DNA from 3 places in the Ruegeria sp. BHSC276 genome. Region 1 is predicted to be linked to each of the others. Evidence: riboswitches for the same ligand, from Rfam matches in the RefSeq annotation. Region 1 holds a riboswitch; each other region holds the start of a gene.

Region 1 (6,424 bases):
TGGACCTGCAAAACGGTCTGATCCACGGCAAGCCCGTGGTCATGCCCGGAACCGCCGGAACGCATCTGGGCGTGATCGACCTGACGCTGGAGCGAGATGCAACAGGGTGGAAAATCGTCGCGAAATCCGGCCGACTCCGCTCTGTTCAGCCTGCGCAGCCGGATGCGGGGCCTGTGCCCGAAGACCCCGAGATGATGCAAGTGTTTCAGAACGGACACGCACGGACACGCCGCCGTGCGGCATCGCCGGTCGGGCGGACGGAACAGGCCATGCACAGCTATTTCACTTTCTGCGGGCTGGATCGCGGCCTGACCTTGGTCGCCGCGGCCCAGGCCGCAGCGCTGCGGCCGGTTCTGAAAGAGTCGAAGTTGGAAAACCTTCCGCTGCTGTCGAGCGTAGCACCCTCCAAATTCGGGGGTCGGGCCGGGCCACGCCATTTCACCGATGTTCCGCGGGGCGACGTGTTCCTGCGCCACGTGTCGGATCTGCATGTGTTTCCCAATGAGTTGCGCGCGGTCGTCGTTACCGGTGCGCAGTTGCGGGATTGGCTGGAAATGTCGACAGCAGTCTACCGGCAAATCGACGGCGCCCGCGAAGCAGACCTGATAGACCCGCAGGCGACCGGGCACAATTTTGACGTTCTGCACGGGGTGACCTACAAAATCGATCCGTCATGCCCGCCGCGTTTCGACCTTGGCGGACACCGGACCGGTAACGAGAATGGGCGGATACGAAACCTTTGCCATCACGGCACCCCGGTCACGCCGGAACAGGCCTATGTCGTGGCCGTCAACAACTATCGGGCCAATGGCGGTGGCAATTTCCCGATCCTGCGGCAAAGTCCGGCGATCCAGATGCCGCGCATGAATATCCGCGCGATCGTCCGGGATTACCTGTCCGGAGCGCTGGAACGCGATCCGCTCGAAGATGCTCCGGCCAGCTTTTCCCTGACCGGTTTCCACGGGCGTGCGGCCGTGCTGCGCACCGGACCGGGCGCCGAGAAATACCTGGATGAACTGGCCGCTTTCAGCCCCGAGCCGCTTGGGTTGGACGACCAGGGCTTTCTCCGGATTCGGCTGTGGCCGTGACGGGTTGCCAAGCGCCTGCGTGATGCCTATATCGGCGGTCGAGAGGTTGGCGCGGGCAAGCGCCTCGCCAACCTGGTCAGGTCCGGAAGGAAGCAGCCACAACGAGCCCCGCTTGGGTCGCTGTCCAACCTCTCACTTGATGCCGTCACGGCACACTGTTTTCCGATCATTCCCTGATGCAGGACCGCCGGACTGGTCGTCAGGCAACCAGCCGCGGCCAGATTGCGCGGCTGCGCCGAGCGAAGGCGCCGATATGGCCGACCTCGCGCAGGCCGAAGGCGGCCGGGGCCAATAGATGGCGCCGCGCCGCAGGCCCGTACAGCTCGGCCAGCCGCCAGACCGCCGGCGGCGGAACCGTCTGATCATCCTCCAGGGCGATGACGTCCACCGGGGTCGTCATTCGGCCCCAATCGGCCGGCGGAAGCGTGTCGCCCAGTTCCGGCAGATAGCTGTCGGGTGACGTACACCACTTCCGCCACTGCCAATAGACCCCGGATGGCAGGTCGGAGCCGAACCCAAGCATCCGCCCCGGCAGATAGCCCAGCAGACGCACCAGAGGCGGCACATGACCATACCAGAACAGGCTCGCCAACCCTTTGTAGGGCCAGGGATGATCGGCCAGGGTCACCAGCCCCGAACACACGCAGATCATCCGGTCGATCCGGTCGATCCCGGGCTGAAGCGGCCCCAGCATCCCGCCAACCGAATGACCGATGACCCAAAGCTTGGCATCGGGATAGCGCCGCCGCATCTCGGCCTGCGCCGCCGGCATGTCCTTCAGCGCCCAATCGGCCATCGTGGCATCCGAGTCTTTCAGGCGCCGTTTCAGAGATGTCCCGAAATCGCGATAGTCATAGGTCAGGCAGGCCATGCCCCGTTCAGCGGCCAGCCACCGCGCGAAATGCTGGTAGTAGCCCCGCGGCACGCCGGTTGCCCCGTTCAGTACGACCGCGATTTCCGGCCTGGCCATCGGTGCATAGAGCCGCGCCGACAGGTTTGCCTCGCCCGCCGAAAACTCGAAATCCTCGACTTTCACGGTCTGCTGCGAATCCAACATCCATGCCTCCAAGCGCTCTGGACCGATTGGTCTAATCATTTCATCTGGACCGATCGGTCCAGCCCTGTCAAGATGCGTGCAAGATGACCCGACGTCCGCAAAACACCCGCGATCGCCTGACCCAGACCGCCGCCCGGCTGTTCCAGCGCTCGGGCTACAACGGTGTCGGCCTGACCGAGATCCTGACCGAGGCCCGGGCGCCCAAAGGCTCGCTGTACCACCATTTTCCAAAGGGAAAGCAGGATCTTGCCCTGGCTGCGGCCAGCTGGGCTTCGGACGGGATGCGCGACATGATCGCGGCGGCGTTCAACGACGCGCAGGATTTCCGCGCAGGGGTCACCACCCTTTGCCACAAGATCGCGAAACTGTTCGACACCTCGCCGCAATGGGAGACCTGCCCGATCGCCGCCACCCTGTTCGAAAGCCCCGACAACCGGGCCTTCCGCGACCATGCCGACCGGCTGTACGAAAGCTGGATCGACGAGGTGCGCGGCCACGCGGAACGGTTCGGCGTCGCGCATCCTGACATGGCGGCCGACACCCTGTTCATCATGATGCAGGGCGGCTGGCAACTGGCGCGCGCGCGTCGGGATTCGAATGTGCTGCGCCGGTTGCCCGAGCATGTCCCGTGGGACCGGTTCCAGCCGCGCGACTGAATGCGGCTTGACTCGGCCCGACCCTGACCGCTAGCGATTGGGTGATGGTTCCCGCGCCTTCGGCCGGGATGAAAAGGGAACACGGTGCGGCCCCCCCCGGGACAATCGGAACGGGCCAATGCCGGGACTGCCCCCGCAACTGTAGGCGGAGAGCGATGCCGAGATACCACTGACCGCAAGGTTGGGAAGGTCGGCAAAGCAACGACCCGCAAGTCAGGAGACCTGCCATCAAACGTGAAACCGAAACTCGGACGGGGTGTCCGGGCAGGGTCTGGCCGTGAAATCGGCTGTCCGCCCCGGTCCGCCCCGCCCAGCGCGCGGAGGGCGCATCATGATCTGGAAGACCAACACGCACGAATTTTCCGCAACCGTCTGCCAACGCACGGGCAGGACCTGCCCGGCGCTGGCGCATCTGGCCCGGTCGGTCGCGCAGGCGGTCGCGGCGGCCGACGCGGCAACCTCGCCCCATTTCCGGGTGGAAGGCAGCAGCGAACTGACCCATTGCACGCCGGGCTGCATGGCCCGCTTTGACGCTCGCGCCGACCTGATCCGGGTGTATTGCGGCGCACGCGCAGGGGCAGATACGCAAAGCCTGGACGCCTATGCCGACCTGATGTTCAATGATCAGGCCGATGCCTGCCCCGCGCAGGGGCTGGACACGTCACCCTGCGCGATGCTGCAGGCGGTTGCGCTGGAACCCGCCACCCTGGCGGAACACGCCTTGCCGGCAGTCATCTGACGGTCAGTCCGGGGTAGCAACCCGAGCCGGCGCCGCGGCCCAGAGCAACTGCGCCTCGGTTTCCACGGCGCAGGGGCGAACGGCCCGCAGGCGTTTGAGCGCCGGTTCCGGGGCTTCGCCACATTCGATCATCAGGCGCAGAACGGCCATGCCGGATCGTCCACAGCCCCCCCGGCAATGCACCAGAACTCGCCCGCCGCCGCTCAGCGCATGGCGGGCGGCGGCGCTGACTGGCGGCCACTGGCCGTCAAAGTCATCCCCCGGCGCCGAAAAATCGGCGACCGGCATATGCGCCCAGCGGCTAGCACGCCCTTGGATGTCCGATCCGAAATCTCCCGCCCCCACGGCGACCATCTCGGCCAGGGTCGTCATCGAGATCACAAGACCCGGCGCCCAGCCCCCGATCAGGTCCAGGTCGCCGCGGTAGTCGCCGCCTCCGCCGGGTATCGAGGTCAGGGCAAGCGAACCGCCCCCGACCTGCAGGGCATGAACAACCAGATTGGACATCGAAACCACCCCTCGGGAAACGCATCACTGAAACTATTGGTCCAGTATGGCCCAACCAGCGCCACCGCCAAAGCGAAAAACCTGCACCGGCGCTGTGGACGCGGGGCACCGGGAACTCTACCCTGCATCGTCAGTACGAATCCGTCAGAGCAGACATGACCACACAGTCCAGCCCCGCCTATCAGGTTCTCGCCCGAAAATACCGCCCGGAAACCTTTGCCGACCTGGTCGGTCAGGATGCCATGGTGCGCACGCTGAAAAACGCGTTCGAAGCGGACCGGATCGCGCAGGCCTTCATCATGACCGGCATCCGTGGCACCGGCAAGACAACCACGGCCCGGATCATCGCCAAGGGCATGAACTGTATCGGCCCCGACGGCAATGGCGGACCAACGACCGAACCCTGCGGCCAGTGCGAGCATTGCGTGGCCATCATGGAAGGTCGCCATGTGGACGTGCTGGAAATGGACGCCGCCAGCCGCACCGGCGTGAACGACATCCGCGAGATCATCGACAGCGTGCGCTATCGCGCCGCCAGCGCGCGGTACAAGATCTATATCATCGACGAAGTCCACATGCTGTCGACCAGCGCCTTCAACGCGCTGCTGAAAACGCTGGAAGAGCCACCCGGGCATGTGAAGTTCATCTTTGCCACGACAGAGATCCGCAAGGTTCCGGTCACCGTGCTGTCGCGCTGCCAACGGTTCGACCTGCGTCGGATCGAGCCCGAAGTGATGATCGGCATGCTGCGCAAGATCGCCACCGCCGAGGGCGCGGAAATCTCGGATGACGCGCTGGCCTTGATCACCCGCGCCGCCGAAGGCTCGGCCCGGGATGCGACCTCGCTGCTGGATCAGGCGATCAGCCATGGCGCCGGCGAAACCACCGCCGATCAGGTGCGCGCGATGCTGGGGCTGGCCGACCGGGGCCGCGTTCTTGACCTGATGGACATGATCCTGCGTGGCGATGCGGCCGGGGCCCTGACCGAACTGGGCGCGCAATATGCCGAGGGCGCCGACCCGCTGGCGGTGCTGCACGATCTGGCCGAAATCACCCATTGGGTCTCGGTGGTGAAGATCACCCCTGACGCGGCAGAAGATCCGACCGTCTCACCCGATGAGCGCACCCGCGGACAGCAGATGGCCGAGGCGTTGCCGATGCGTGTGCTGACCCGGATGTGGCAGATGCTGCTGAAGGCGCTCGAAGAAGTCTCGGCCGCCCCCAACGCCATGATGGCCGCGGAAATGGCGGTGATCCGTCTGACCCATGTGGCCGATCTGCCCAGCCCGGAAGAGTTGATCAAGCGCCTTCAGGACAGCCCTCCGCCGCCCGTCGGCGGGCCGGGGGGCGGCGTTCCGGTCGCCGGAAACAGCGCCCCGCCCGTGACCGCGACGGCCTCGGCCCATGCGCCGGCCCCGCGTGGCGTGGGCGGCGCGCCGACGGCGGCGTTGGCCCAGGACGTGCAGACCGCGCTGGCGCGTTATCCAACTTTTGAGCATGTGGTCGAACTGATCCGCGCCAACCGCGACGTAAAACTGCTGGTCGAGGTCGAAAACGGCGTCCGCCTCGTCTCGTACCAGCCGGGACGGATCGAATTCACGCCCACCGAAAAGGCCCCCACCGACCTGGCCGCGCGGCTCGGGTCCGCGCTGCAGCGCTGGACCGGCAATCGCTGGGCGGTCTCGATCGTCTCGGACGGGGACGCGCCCACCATCGCCGAACTGCGCGACGCGGCCGAGCTGGCGCTGAAGGCCAAGGCCGAAGAACACCCTTTGGTTCAGGCGGTTCTGACACAATTCCCCAAGGCCCGCATCACCCGGATCGAAACCCCTCAGGACCGCGCGGCCAAGGTCGAAACCGAAGCCCTGCCCGAGGTCGAGGACGAATGGGATCCATTCGAGGAAGACTAATCACCCGCGCAGAAGGCGCGCTGCCCTTGTGAAGGACGCAAACGGCCCGTATTTAGGCCGCAATTCGAATGACAGGAGACATACAGATGCTCAAAGGACTCGGCGGTCTGGGCGACATGGCCAAGATGATGAAATCCGCGCAGGAACTGCAGACCAAGATGGCGCAGATGCAGGAAGATCTGAACACCATCATGGTCGTCGGCGAATCCGGCGCGGGCTTGGTCAAGGCCACGGCCTCGGCCAAGGGCGAGCTGAAAGGTCTGGACATCGACCCGTCGATCTTCAACAGCGACGACAAAGAAGTGGTCGAGGACCTGATCCTGGCCGCCATCAAGGATGCGCAGACCAAGGCGGCCGAGCGGTCGCAGGAAGAAATGACCAAGCTGACCGAAAGCATGGGTCTGCCGGCGGACATCAAGCTGCCGTTCTAATCTTCGCCCCTCAAACCCCCGCCGCCAAAGCCACGC
Region 2 (6,424 bases), on a different contig from region 1:
GCAGACCGCGCCGCGCGCATCCGCACCAATGCCGACGCGCTGGGACAGGATCGGTTGCAGATCATCCATGGCCGGGCGCCTGACGCGCTGGACGGCCTACCCTTGCCTGACGTGGTGTTCATCGGCGGCGGGCTGAGCGACGCGCTGCTGGACTGGCTTGCGGCCAACCTGCCCTCGGGCACCCGGCTGGTGGCCAACGCCGTGACATTGGAAAGCGAAGCAGTGCTGAGCCGATGGCACGCCAAGCTGGGCGGCGACCTGCTGCGGATCGAGCTGGCGCAGGCCGGCGACCTCGGCCCGCGGCGTGGCTGGAAATCGGCCTATCCGGTCGTTCAGTGGAGCGTGACCCTATGATCGTGGCCGGGCTTGGGTTTTCGTCCACCGCGACCTGCGCCAGCCTGCGCGCCGCGTTCGACCGCGCCACTGCCGGGCAGGCGGTGGACGCGCTGGCCACCGCCGCTGACAAGGCCGGCCATCCGGCGCTGGCCGAATTTGCCGCCGCCTGCGCCCTGCCCCTGCATTTCGCGAACCCGGCCGATCTGGCCGGGCAACGCACGCTCACCTGCTCGCTCCGCAGCCGCGCCAGTCATGGCACCGGCAGCGTGGCCGAAGCTTCCGCCCTTGCCGCCGCCGGACCGGGCGCGCGGCTGCTTTCACCCCGACAGATCTCGGACGACCGGCTTGCCACCTGCGCGGTCGCCATCGGAGGACAGACATGACCGTTCATTTCATCGGCGCCGGACCGGGCGCCGCCGACCTTCTGACCCTGCGCGGACGCGACATCATCGCCGCTTGCCCGGTGTGCCTGTATGCCGGGTCGCTTGTGCCCGAGGGGATCCTGGCGCACTGCCCCGAAGGCGCGCGCATCGTGAACACCGCGCCGATGGATCTGGATCAGATCATGGCTGAAATCAAAACCGCCCATGACGCCGGTCAGGACGTGGCCCGCCTGCATTCGGGCGACCTGTCGGTCTGGTCGGCGATGGGCGAACAGATCCGACGCCTGAAACAGATGGGCATTCCCGTCAGCGTGACCCCCGGCGTTCCGTCCTTTGCCGCTGCCGCGGCCGCTTTGGGCACCGAACTGACCCTGCCCGGGCTGGCACAATCGGTGGTGCTGACTCGGACCCCGGGGCGCGCCTCGTCCATGCCCGAGGGCGAAACGCTGGAAAACTTCGCCCGCACTGGCGCCACACTGGCCATCCACCTGTCGATCGGCAATCTCGACAAAGTCATTGCCGACCTGACCCCCGCCTATGGCGCCGATTGCCCCGTGGCCGTGGTGTACCGCGCCAGCTGGCCGGACGAGCGGATCGTCCGCGCCACCCTGGGCACGTTGAAGGAATCGCTGGACGAGAGCATCTCGCGCACCGCGCTGATCCTGGTCGGACCGGCGCTGGCCGGTGAAGGCTTCGACGAAAGCTGTTTGTATTCAAAGACCTATGACCGCCGTTACCGCCCACAAAGCGCCGACAGCCCGTGGTCGAGCTGGAGTCACGGAGATGACTAACCCGCCCGGACTGCTGATCTCGGCCCCATCCTCGGGGACGGGCAAGACCACGGTGATGCTGGGCCTGCTGCGCGCGCTGGCCGAGGACGGGCTGACCGTGCAACCCTTCAAGAGCGGTCCCGACTACATCGACCCGGCCTTTCACCGGGCGGCGGCGGGGCGGGCCTCGTTCAACCTGGACAGCTGGGCGATGGGCGCGCCATTACTGGGCGCGATTGCAGCGCAGGCCAAAGGCGCCGACATCGTGGTTGCCGAAGGGTCGATGGGACTGTTCGACGGGGTCGCAAAGCCGGGCGAGCTGGGCCATGGGTCCAGCGCCGAGACCGCGCTGCGCATGGGCTGGCCGGTGGTACTGGTGCTGGATGTGGGTGGCCAGGCTCAGTCGGCTGCGGCCACGGCGCTGGGGTTTCGGATGTACAACCCCGACCTGCCCTTTGCTGGCGTGATCCTGAACCGCTGCGCCAGCCAGCGCCACGAACGCCTGACCCGCCTGGGGATGGAGCGCGCGGGCCTGCCGGTTATGGGCGTTTTGCCCCGGCGCGGCGACCTGACCCTGCCCGAGCGGCATCTGGGTCTCATCCAGGCGGTCGAGCACCCCGATCTGGAAAGCGCGATTTCCGGATACGCGGCCTTTCTGCGCGAACATGTGGATCTCGAGGCGATCAAGCGGGCGGCCTCCTCGGGCCCGATGGGGCCGTCGTCGGCCGCGCTGCCGCGCCCTCCGGCGCAACGGATCGCGCTGGCCCAGGACGCGGCGTTTTCCTTTACCTACCCGCATCTTCTGGAAGGCTGGCGGGCGGCCGGGGCCGAGATCCTGCCGTTTTCTCCGCTGGCGGACGAGGCGCCGGCCCCGAATGCCGATCTGGTCTGGTTGCCCGGCGGGTACCCCGAACTGCACGCCGGAACCCTGGCTGCGGCAGAGCGGTTCCTGACCGGCTTGCGCAAACATGCCGAAACGCGGCCCGTGCATGGCGAATGCGGCGGCTACATGGCCTTGGGACAAGGGCTGATCGACAAGGACGGCACCCGCCACCGGATGGCCGGGCTGCTGGGCCTGGTCACTTCGTACGAAAAGCGCAAATTCAACCTGGGCTATCGCCGGGCCGAGTTGCTGGCCGACATGCCCGGATTCTCTGCTGGAACCGCGCTGCGGGGGCACGAGTTCCACTATTCTTCGATCGTCGAGCAGCCCGATGCGCCCCTGGCACGGGTTTTTGACGCCGAAGGCGCCGAAGGCCCACAGACCGGATCGCGCCGCGGGCATGTCACCGGTACGTTCTTCCATCTGATCGCAGAGGCCAGCGCATGAACGGTTTCGTTTCCTTCATCGGGTCCGGTCCCGGCGACCCAGAGTTGTTGACCCTCAAAGCCGTGGACCGGCTGCAAAAGGCCGACGCGGTGCTGTTCGACGATCTCAGCAGCGGGCCGATCCTGAGCCATGCGCGCAAAGAGGCCGACCTTGTGGGCGTGGGTAAGCGCGCCGGGCGGCCCTCGCCCAAGCAGGACCACGTCAGCCGCCTACTGGTGGAGTACGCCCAGACCGGCCAACGAATCGTGCGGCTGAAATCGGGCGATGGCGGCCTGTTCGGGCGGCTCGAAGAGGAACTGGTGGCCCTGCGCGCCGCCGGGATCGCATACGAGATCATTCCGGGCATCCCCTCGGCGATTGCCGCGGCTGCCGCGGCAGGCATCCCGCTGACCCGGCGCCTGACCGCGCGGCGGGTGCAATTCGTCACCGGCCACGATGTCAGCGGCAAGCTGCCCGAGGACCTGAACCTGCCCGCGCTGGCCGACCCGAGCGCGACGACGGTGGTGTTCATGGGCAAGCGCACCTTTCCCCTGCTGGCACGGGTTCTGCACACGCATGGGCTGCCGCTGGACACCCCTGCGCTGATGGCAGAATCGGTTTCGACGCCTCAGCAATCGCTGCACCGGTCCACCGTCGGCGCCCTGGCCGAGCGCCTAAACTCCGAGATCGGTACCGCGCCGGCGCTGATCCTCTATGGTCCGCTGGCGGAGAGCGACGATGATTGATCTGGTCTTGGTCGGGATCGGCACCGGCAACCCCGATCATGTGACGCTTCAGGGCGCGCAGGCGATCCGCGCCGCCGATCTGATCCTGATCCCGCGTAAGGGCGTCAACAAGGCCGATCTGGCGGGGGTACGCGAGGAAATCATCCGCAAGGTCACCGACATACCGCCCCAAATTGCCTATTTCGACATCCCCGAGCGCCGGTCACAGGACGGCTACCTGCGCGGCGTGGATGAATGGCACGACGCAATCGCCCTGCGCTGGCAGGAGGCGATGGCTCGGCACCCCGAGGCACGCACCGTCGCCCTGCTGATCTGGGGCGACCCGTCGCTCTATGACAGTTCGCTGCGAATCGCGGCGCGGCTGGACCCGCAGCCAAACACCACCGTGATCCCAGGCATCACGGCGCTGCAGGCGCTGACGGCGGCCCATGCCATGCCCATCAACGAGATCGGCGCGCCTTATCTGGTCACCACCGGCCGGCGCATCCGCGACGAGGGCTGGCCCAGAGACGCGCACACGGTTGCGGTGATGCTGGATGGCGCGTGTTCGTTCCAGACGCTGAACATGGCCGATTTTGACATCTGGTGGGGGGCTTACGTGGGTATGCCCGAGCAGATCCTGATCAAGGGTCCACTGGCCGATGTGGCCGACGAGATTCTGCGCACGCGCGCCGAAGCCCGCGCCCGGCACGGGTGGATCATGGATATCTATGTCCTCAAAAAGCGCGGGATTTGACGCGAAAGGTCGCAAATGGCGATTGCGCCATAGCGGCATTCACGTCTAAATGGACGGGTCTGGTCCTGCCGGAGACATCCGGATGCTAAGAGGGAATTTGGTGCGGCCTGCGCGCAGGTCAAATCCAAAGCCGCCCCCGCGACTGTAAGCGGTGAGCCCTGTTCAACCAGCCACTCCCGATCCGTTCGGGGGGAAGGCGAACAGAGGCGCTGACCCGCAAGCCAGGAGACCTGCCAGGCGAACAATGAAACACCGGCCGTCGGGTGCGGCGGCACAGGAGGACAGAAAATGACGACACAAACGCAAACCGCATCAACGGTACGCGCCGGCATGCTTTCGGCAGTGTTCGCGGCGGCCTTGGGCCTGGGGATCATTACCGTGGCCGGTCACGTTCAGGCATCGGCGCTGCATGACGCCGCCCATGACGTGCGCCACGCTACCGGCTTCCCCTGCCACTAAACCAATGTTCAGCCGCATTCTGACCAGCGCGTTGTTCGCTGGTGCCGCAGCCGGGTTGATCGTCGCCCTGCTGCAGTTGCTATTCGTGCAGCCCGTGTTGCTGCACGCTGAACTCTATGAATCCGGGGAGTTGGTGCATTTCGGGGCCGAGGCCGTGTCGGCCCATCCCGAGCTGCCGAGCATGTTCTCGGACCTGACCCGCGACGGGCTGAGCGTGGTGTTCACCATGCTGACCTATACCGGCTATGCGCTGGTTTTGGTCGCCCTGATGTCGCTGGCCGAGGCGCTGGGCCACCCGGTTGACGGGCGCACGGGCGTGTTGTGGGGCCTGGCCGGTTTCATCGCCTTTCATCTGGCGCCGGGTTTCACCCTGGCCCCCGAGGTTCCGGGCGTAGCCGCAGCCGATGTGTTCGCGCGGCAAATCTGGTGGTGGGCAACCGTCGCGGCTGCCGTGGTGGCGCTGTGGCTGATCGCCTTTGGTGGCAACATCGTCAGCTATCTGGTCGCGGCCGTGCTGCTGATGGCCCCGCACCTGATCGGCACGCCGGAACCCGACGTGTTCACCGGGCCGGTTCCGACCGAGATCGGGGCCCTGTTCGCCGCGCGCGCCTTCGGCGTGGGTCTTGCGGCCTGGGTGCTGCTGGGTGCTTTTGCCGGGTATTTCTGGCAAAGCGAGGGCAAGCGCGTCGAAGCCGCGGCCTGATCCCCGAAATCCCACGATCCGCCGGCGACCAACTGGCGGATCATCTGCTTTTGAAGGAAACAAGATGACACGCTCGCTTGCACTATTTGCGATCGGTCTGGTCTTTGGCGGGGGCGCCGGGTTCGTGCTGGCCGCAGCCAACGGCGTCACCTTCGACGGTCACGACCATACCGACCCCGCTCAACACGGCGGCCATCACGTCGAGGCCACGGCCCATGATCACAGCACCGCCATCAACCTGCCCGCCGGACCGGATGCGCCGGGGCTGGAGATCGCCGTCACCCCTGACCCGATGGCGGGTTGGAACCTGCATGTGGTGCCAAAGAACTTCCACTTCTCTCCGGAGAACGCCTCTTTGGCGGACAGGCCTGGAGAAGGCCATGCGCATGTCTATGTGAACGGCGTCAAGCTAGCGCGGCTTTATGGCGACTGGATGCACCTTCCGGACCTGCCCAAGGGCGAAGCCACCATTGAGGTCTCGCTGAACGCCAACAGCCACAGCCCGCTCGCCGTGGATGGGGTGCCTGTCAGCGCCTCGGTCACGGTTCAGGTGGACTGAAGCGCAGGGATCCGCGCCCGCAGACACAAGCGAAGCCGCCCGCACGGCCGGGCGTCCTCGATCCAGCCATTCGGGCTGTTCAGAATGGTCCGGCAGGTCGCCGCAATGTCATCGGCATCGGCAACCGGATCGATCCCCGAAAACACGTAAGACGCCAAGCTTTCCCCCTGAATCGCCACCACGGTCGGTTCATTGCAGCCACTGAAACAGGCGTGCTCGGCGATCTCGACCTGCCCGTCCAGTCCCGCAGCGCGCAGGGCGTCCAATACGGCCTGTCGCTCGGCCGGCTGGTCGCGCTCGCCCGCGCAGCTGCTGCAGATCAAAACACGCATGCCCCTCGCCTGCCTTTTTCGTTTCACACTGTCGCTTGTGCGGGTTTCGCAACCCCGGCGCAAGCCCGCCACCCACGATATTGTGACTGTA
Region 3 (6,424 bases), on a different contig from region 1:
CTCGGCGGCCGTTGACTCGTCTTCCTCGACGCCCACCACCAGTTGCGCCATGCGCGCGGCGACGGCCGTCGAATAGCCATAGGCCGGACCGATATCCAGCACGACCTCGTCATTGGAAATATTCAGCGCGTCCAGCATTTTGGCCAGGGTCCGCGGCTCCAGCAGGCACCGACCGCCCCCCAGATCGATCAAATCGCCGACATAGGCCACCTCGCGCTGGGAATCCGGCACGAAATCTTCCCGCCGGATTTTCAGCATGGCATCGATAATCGGAAACTTTGTGACATCGGACGGCCGAATCTGGGTATCGACCATCGTTTGGCGTCGGGCTGCGAAATCCGTCATGTGACCGCTCAATCATTTCCCTGGTTCGGATGGCTTTTGCCACAATGCACGCGCCCCGGCAACGGCCCTTGCACGCAAATTCCGGCCCGCGACAATTGGCGTTGCGTCTCGAATACCGGTGACGGCCATTTCCCGTGCAGATTCTTTGCGCGCCCTCTGGACGCCGCGCGGGAAAGCTGCTAGAACCGCTGCTGCACCACGGCAAGTAATTGATATTGCTTGAAAAGGCGAGTTGGCGGAGTGGTGACGCAGCGGATTGCAAATCCGTGTACACCGGTTCGATTCCGGTACTCGCCTCCACTGCTCCGACTTGGTTCCGCGTCGCTGCCTTCCGATTGATCGAAATCCAGCTCGAACTGTTCTTGGCCGCGCAAGGGGACACCGCCACCTTGGGTTTCACGCAAGACGCCCCCCGAAGGCCGCCGTTTTGCTGACCGTCGGTTCAGACCGTGCTTCGGCCTTGCGGAATCACCTCGTACCCCGGCTCTTCCGGTTCATCGTCCTGCATCTCGGCCGGAAAACCGGGCGCGGTAATGCTCAGCCCGGTTGCATCCTCGAGCCGTCGAATGACGTTGGGCGACAGCTCGCGCGCGCCATAGCGGGCGATGGCGTCGTCGAAAATCTTGATCATCAACGGGTTCATCTCCAACGGCACGCCGGCGCGGTCTGCGACCTCCTGGAACAGGCCGATATCCTTTTTCACCAGGTCCATGGTGAAGGAAATGTCGCGCGAGCCGTTCAGGATCACTTGGCTTTCGGTCTCATGCACGAAGGACGTACCGGACGAGATCTTGATCGCCTCGTAGGTGGTGTTCAGGTCCATCCCGGCGGCCTTGGCGGTCACCAGCGCCTCGGCGCAGGTGATCAGGTTGGCTGTGGCCAGATAGTTGGTCAGCACCTTCAGAACCGAGGCAGTGCCCAGATCGCCGGTATGCAGAATGCGCCGGCCCATCGTCGTCAGGAACGGCAGAATCCGCTCGAACGTGGCCCGGTCGCAGCCCGCGAAGATCGAGATATTGCCCGTGGCCGCCCGGTGGCACCCGCCCGAAACCGGGCAGTCCACCGCCGCGCCGCCGCGTTCGATCACCATGGCCCCAAGCCGTTTGACCTCGGCCTCATCGGTGGTGGACATCTCCATCCAGATCTTGCCGTGGGTCACCTCGGGCAGCATCTGCTGCATCACCGCGTCCGAGGCAGCGGGCGACGGCAGGCAGGTGATGACCGCATCGCAATCGCGCATCATCTGGGCCGGGCTTTCGCCGGCCTTGGCCCCCTTGGCCGCGAATTCCGTCACAAGATCGGGGTTCAGGTCGTACACCGTCAGGTCGATACCGTTGCGCAGCAGCGACCCCGACAGCTTGCCCCCCACATTGCCCAAACCGATGAACCCGACCTTCATGTTCTGCCCTCCCGCAGGCGCGTTTTCGTTGGCCCGAGTATTTCCGTTGCCCATCGACAAAAGAAACGAATAATAAAGCTATCTATACAAAAATTATTTTGGTGCTAAATGGACCGCCTGCCCAATCCGGCGTGGCTGCGTAGCTTCGAGGCCGCCGCCCGCCACCTGAATTTCACCACCGCCGCGCAAGAATTGGGCCTGACCCAGACGGCGGTATCGCTGCATATCCGCTCACTCGAGGCGGACCTCGGGCAGCCGCTTTTTGCCCGCAACGCGCGACACCTGTCGCTGACCGAGCTGGGCCAGTCCTATGCGCTGACCGTGCGCCGGGCGCTGTCGGATATCGCGCTGTCCACCAACAGCTTGTTCGGCCCCGCCTCGCGGCAGGCGCTGACCATCCGGGCGGCGATATCGACGATGACCTACTGGATCGCGGCCGAGCTGCCCGAGTTCAGCGCTCAGCACCCCGAGATCCCGGTGCGGCTGGTGTCACATATCTGGAACGACTCGGCCGCGCCCGCGGATGTAGACGTGGAAATCCGGCTGGGCTATGGCGACTGGCCCGGTGTTGCGGCGGACCGACTGTGCTCGGAACGGCTGGTGCCCGTCTGCCGGGCGCAGGACTCGTCGCCAGACCTGCAAAACGGCCCGTTGATCCACATTCTGGGGTACGAGGACAACTGGGCGCGGTACTTCGAGGCCACGGGCATCGACCTGCCCGACCGCCCCGCGCGCCATTCGGCGGATACGACCGTCACGGCGCTGCAACTGGTGATGGCCGGCGCGGGCTACGCCACCGTTCTGGAGCGGTTCGCGCGCAACGCCATCGCCCAGGGTGCGCCGATCCGGATTGCGGGGCCGGCGATTCCCTTTGCCCAGTCGCATTACCTGATCCGCAGCGTCAGCGCGGCGCCTCCGTCCATCCCTGCCCAGTTGTTCCTGGCCTGGCTGCGCGACTGTCTGGCCAGCGATGCCGCGGATTGATCCTGGCAAGTCGCTTTTTCGATCCGAGGCAAGGCACTTGGCCCCGCGCGCTTGACAACCCCCCTGCCCGTGCCGCATGTCGCTTGCGTTGGTGTCTGTGCAAGCAGATGAAAAGGGAATGCGTCAGCGGTTTTCCGTCAAACGCAGCCGCCCCCGCGACCGTGACCGGAGAGGGTGCCCAAATGCCACTGGCCGCAGGCCGGGAAGGCGGGACATCCGACAGAGCACCGCTCTGACATCCGCAAGCCGGGAGACCTGCCAACGCCCGAAGACAAACCGGACGGGGTGTTCCGGTGTCGGGCCCATGTCGGCAACGTGGCCCGCGCATACCCCGTCCCCCGACAACCAATTGAGGGGGGATGAGAGACGTGACCGAGACCGCACCAGTCGAGCTGCTGGTCTGCACCACCTGCCGACGCGGGCTGCCCATCGAGGATGACGCCCAGCGCCCCGGCACGCTGCTGCACAAGGCGCTGGCCGCAGCCGACCTGCCCGAAGGCATCACCCTGAAGCCGGTCGAATGCCTGTCAAACTGCGATCAGGGCTGCTCGATCGTTTTGCGCGGCGGGCCGTCTCGCTGGACCTTCGTCTATGAGAACCTGAACGAATCCGACCATGTCGAAATCATCGTCGAAGGCGCTGCCAAATACCTGGCCACCGAGGATGGCCTTGTGAAATGGCGCGACCGCCCCGAACATTTCCGCAAGAACTGCGCCGCCCGCATTCCCCCGATTGGAGCCTGAGCATGAGCACCCTCGAAAAACTTCCCGTCACCGTCATCACCGGCTTTCTCGGCTCGGGCAAGACCACGCTGATCCGCCACCTGATGCAGAACCCGCAGGGCAAGCGCCTGGCCGTGGTGGTCAACGAATTCGGCGATGTGGGTGTCGATGGCGAAATCCTGAAGAGCTGCGCCATCCCCGAATGCCCGGCGGAAAACATCATGGAACTGGCCAATGGCTGCATCTGCTGCACCGTGGCCGATGACTTCATCCCCACGATCGAGGCGCTGATGGCGCTGGACCCGCGCCCTGATCACATCCTGATCGAAACCAGCGGTCTGGCCCTGCCGAAACCGCTGCTCAAAGCGTTCGACTGGCCCGATATCCGTTCCAAGATCACCGTGGACGGCGTGATCGCCCTGGCCGATGCCGAGGCCGTGGCCGCAGGCCGCTTTGCCCCGAATGTCGCGGCGGTGGACGCCCAGCGCATGGCCGATGACTCGATCGACCACGAAACACCCCTGTCCGAGGTGTTCGAGGACCAGATCTCGTGCGCCGACATCATCCTGCTGACCAAGCCCGACCTGGCCGGCCCCGAAGGCGTGGCCAAAGCGCGCGAGATCATCGCCGCCGAGGCGCCCCGCCCCCTGCCCGTGGTCGAAGTGGCCGAAGGTGCGGTAGACGTGCGCGTGGTGCTGGGGCTAGGCGCCGCGGCCGAGGACGACATGGACGCCCGCCCCTCGCATCACGATGGCCATGACGACCATGAACATGACGATTTCGAAAGCATCGTGGTCGAACTGCCCGAACAGACCGACCCGGCGCAGCTGGTCGCCAATATCGAACGTCTGGCGAACGAGCTGAACATCCTGCGGGTCAAGGGCTATGCCGCCGTTCAGGGCAAGCCGATGCGCCTGCTGGTTCAGGCGGTCGGCGCGCGGGTCCGGCACCAGTATGACCGCCCGTGGAAACCGGACGAAGAGCACCGCTCGCGCCTTGTGGTCATCGCCGAGCATGACGACATCGACGAAGCCGCGATCCGCGGCATCCTGACCGGTGTCACCGAGGCCGCCGAGTAAGCACCGATGCACGTCGTCTTCCGCGAAAGCCACGGGCTCGAAGAAACCGAGACCCCGACCGATCTGGGCCAGAGCCCGGCGGATCTGGTGGTGTTGTCCTTTTCGGATAGCGATCTGGGTGCTTTCGCGGCCGGCTGGCATCGCGGCGGCGGGCCCGAGGGGCGGATGCCCTCGTTGCGGCTGGCGAACCTGACGGCGCTGAAACATCCACTATCGGTCGATACCTATGTCGAGCAGACGCTGGAGGGCGCCAAGGGCATCCTGATCCGGCTGATCGGCGGCGTGCCCTACTGGTCCTACGGGTTGCAGCAGGTGCTGGCGCTGGCGCAGGCCAAGGGCATCGCGCTGGCGGTGCTGCCCGCCGACGGGCGCGAGGATACGCGGCTGGACGATTATTCGACCCTGCCGGTCTCGACCCTGCGGCGACTGGCGCATCTGTGCGACACCGGTGGCGAGGTCGCGGCCCAAGCCGCACTGGCGCAGATGGCGCTGGCGGCGGGGCTCTATGCCGGGCCGGTTATGGGGGCCAAGACCCTGCCCGAATGCGGAGCGTGGTGCCCGGATCGCGGCGTAATCGCACCCGAGGACGCCTTCGCAGGCGAAGGCCGGCGCATTGTCGTAACCTTCTACCGCGCCTATCTGACTTCGGCCGATACCGCGCCGGTCGCGGCCCTGATCCGGGAAGTCCGCGCGCGAGGCCATCAGGCAGTCGGGCTGTTCGCACCCTCGCTCAAAGCGCCTGCGGCGGCGCAATGGCTGGCTGAGAACATCCCAGCGATGGCGCCCTCTACCATCATCAATGCCACCTCGTTTTCGGGCAAGGGCGCGTCGGGCACATCGCCCTTGGACGAGGCGGGCGTGCCGGTGTTTCAGGTCGCTCTGGCCACTTCGCGCCGCAAGGCCTGGGCTGAGGCCGAGCGCGGCCTGTCGCCTGCCGATCTGGCCATGCATGTTGTGCTGCCCGAGGTGGACGGGCGCATCTCGGCCGGTGTCGCCTCGTTCAAGGAACCGGGCAGGCGCGACCCACACTTGGAATATTCCCGCTTCGCCCACCGCCCCGAGCCCGACCGGATTGCCGCCATCGTCGACCGGGCGATGGCCTGGGTGGAGCTGGCCGAGAAACCAAAGGCGCAACAGGTACCCGCGCTGGTCCTGTCCACCTATCCCGGCAAGGACTGGCAGATGGCCCATGCGGTGGGGCTGGACGCGCTGGCCTCGGCCGAGGCGATCCTGTCCGACCTGCAGGGCGCGGGCTATGACACCGCCCCCGCCGAGCCGATTGCCGACACGCTGCTGGACGCCCGGATTTCCTGGCCGGTCGAGGCTTACCGCGCGGCGCTGGCGCAACTGCCCGAGGCGTTGCGCGCCGATCTGGAAACCGTCTGGGGTGCGCCCGAGGATGACCCGGGCTGCGCCGATGGGGCCTTCCACTTTACCGCGCTTCGGCGCGGCAAGGCGCTGGTGGCGCTGCAGCCCGAACGCGGCACGCCGGAATTGCGGGACGACGAATATCACGACCTGTCGCGCACGCCCCGGCACGGATATGTGGCCTTTTACCTGTGGCTGAGGCACGGTTTGGGGACGGATGCGCTGATTCATATCGGCGCACACGGAACGTTGGAATGGCTGCCGGGCAAATCGGTAGCGCTCTCGGCGGAATGCTGGCCCGAGGCGCTGATCGGCGATCTGCCGGTGATCTACCCGTTCATCGTGAACGATCCGGGCGAAGCCGCGCAGGCCAAGCGCCGGATCGGGGCCGTCACGCTGGGCCACATCCCGCCGCCGATGAAGCAGAGCAGCACGCCCGACCGCATGGTGCGGTTGGAATCGCTGCTGGACGAGTTCTCGAACGCCGACGGGCTGGACCCCAAGCGGCGCGACCGGCTGCAGGCCGA

The links. Region 1 has a riboswitch for cobalamin ahead of AC2FMD_RS12705 (hypothetical protein). Riboswitches for the same ligand answer to the same signal wherever they lie in the genome.
Region 2: linked by a shared signal. The riboswitch ahead of AC2FMD_RS04695 (CbtB domain-containing protein) and the one ahead of AC2FMD_RS12705 (hypothetical protein) in region 1 are both predicted to bind cobalamin.
Region 3: linked by a shared signal. The riboswitch ahead of AC2FMD_RS04765 (DUF1636 family protein) and the one ahead of AC2FMD_RS12705 (hypothetical protein) in region 1 are both predicted to bind cobalamin.

What each region holds. Positions count from the first base shown of each region.
Region 1 is NZ_JBXWRP010000007.1:45,792-52,215, forward strand. Features, by position in the region: gene AC2FMD_RS12685 (bifunctional 2',3'-cyclic-nucleotide 2'-phosphodiesterase/3'-nucleotidase) at 1-1,088, shown strand, start outside; RNA gene ffs (signal recognition particle sRNA small type) at 1,129-1,225, shown strand; gene AC2FMD_RS12695 (alpha/beta hydrolase family protein) at 1,288-2,145, opposite strand; gene AC2FMD_RS12700 (TetR/AcrR family transcriptional regulator) at 2,229-2,801, shown strand; cobalamin riboswitch at 2,830-3,045, shown strand; gene AC2FMD_RS12705 (hypothetical protein) at 3,133-3,540, shown strand; gene AC2FMD_RS12710 (protein-tyrosine phosphatase family protein) at 3,544-4,047, opposite strand; gene AC2FMD_RS12715 (DNA polymerase III subunit gamma/tau) at 4,203-5,957, shown strand; gene AC2FMD_RS12720 (YbaB/EbfC family nucleoid-associated protein) at 6,044-6,388, shown strand.
Region 2 is NZ_JBXWRP010000003.1:213,769-220,192, reverse strand. Features, by position in the region: gene cbiE (precorrin-6y C5,15-methyltransferase (decarboxylating) subunit CbiE) at 1-354, shown strand, start outside; gene AC2FMD_RS04720 (cobalamin biosynthesis protein) at 351-719, shown strand; gene cobM (precorrin-4 C(11)-methyltransferase) at 716-1,510, shown strand; gene AC2FMD_RS04710 (cobyrinic acid a,c-diamide synthase CobB) at 1,503-2,819, shown strand; gene cobA (uroporphyrinogen-III C-methyltransferase) at 2,816-3,544, shown strand; gene cobF (precorrin-6A synthase (deacetylating)) at 3,537-4,280, shown strand; cobalamin riboswitch at 4,324-4,532, shown strand; gene AC2FMD_RS04695 (CbtB domain-containing protein) at 4,569-4,739, shown strand; gene AC2FMD_RS04690 (CbtA family protein) at 4,744-5,442, shown strand; gene AC2FMD_RS04685 (hypothetical protein) at 5,507-6,001, shown strand; gene AC2FMD_RS04680 (DUF1636 family protein) at 5,989-6,333, opposite strand.
Region 3 is NZ_JBXWRP010000003.1:226,391-232,814, reverse strand. Features, by position in the region: gene AC2FMD_RS04785 (protein-L-isoaspartate O-methyltransferase family protein) at 1-345, opposite strand, end outside; tRNA gene AC2FMD_RS04780 (tRNA-Cys) at 572-645, shown strand; gene AC2FMD_RS04775 (NAD(P)-dependent oxidoreductase) at 788-1,744, opposite strand; gene AC2FMD_RS04770 (LysR family transcriptional regulator) at 1,853-2,728, shown strand; cobalamin riboswitch at 2,801-3,005, shown strand; gene AC2FMD_RS04765 (DUF1636 family protein) at 3,088-3,471, shown strand; gene cobW (cobalamin biosynthesis protein CobW) at 3,474-4,529, shown strand; gene cobN (cobaltochelatase subunit CobN) at 4,536-6,424, shown strand, end outside.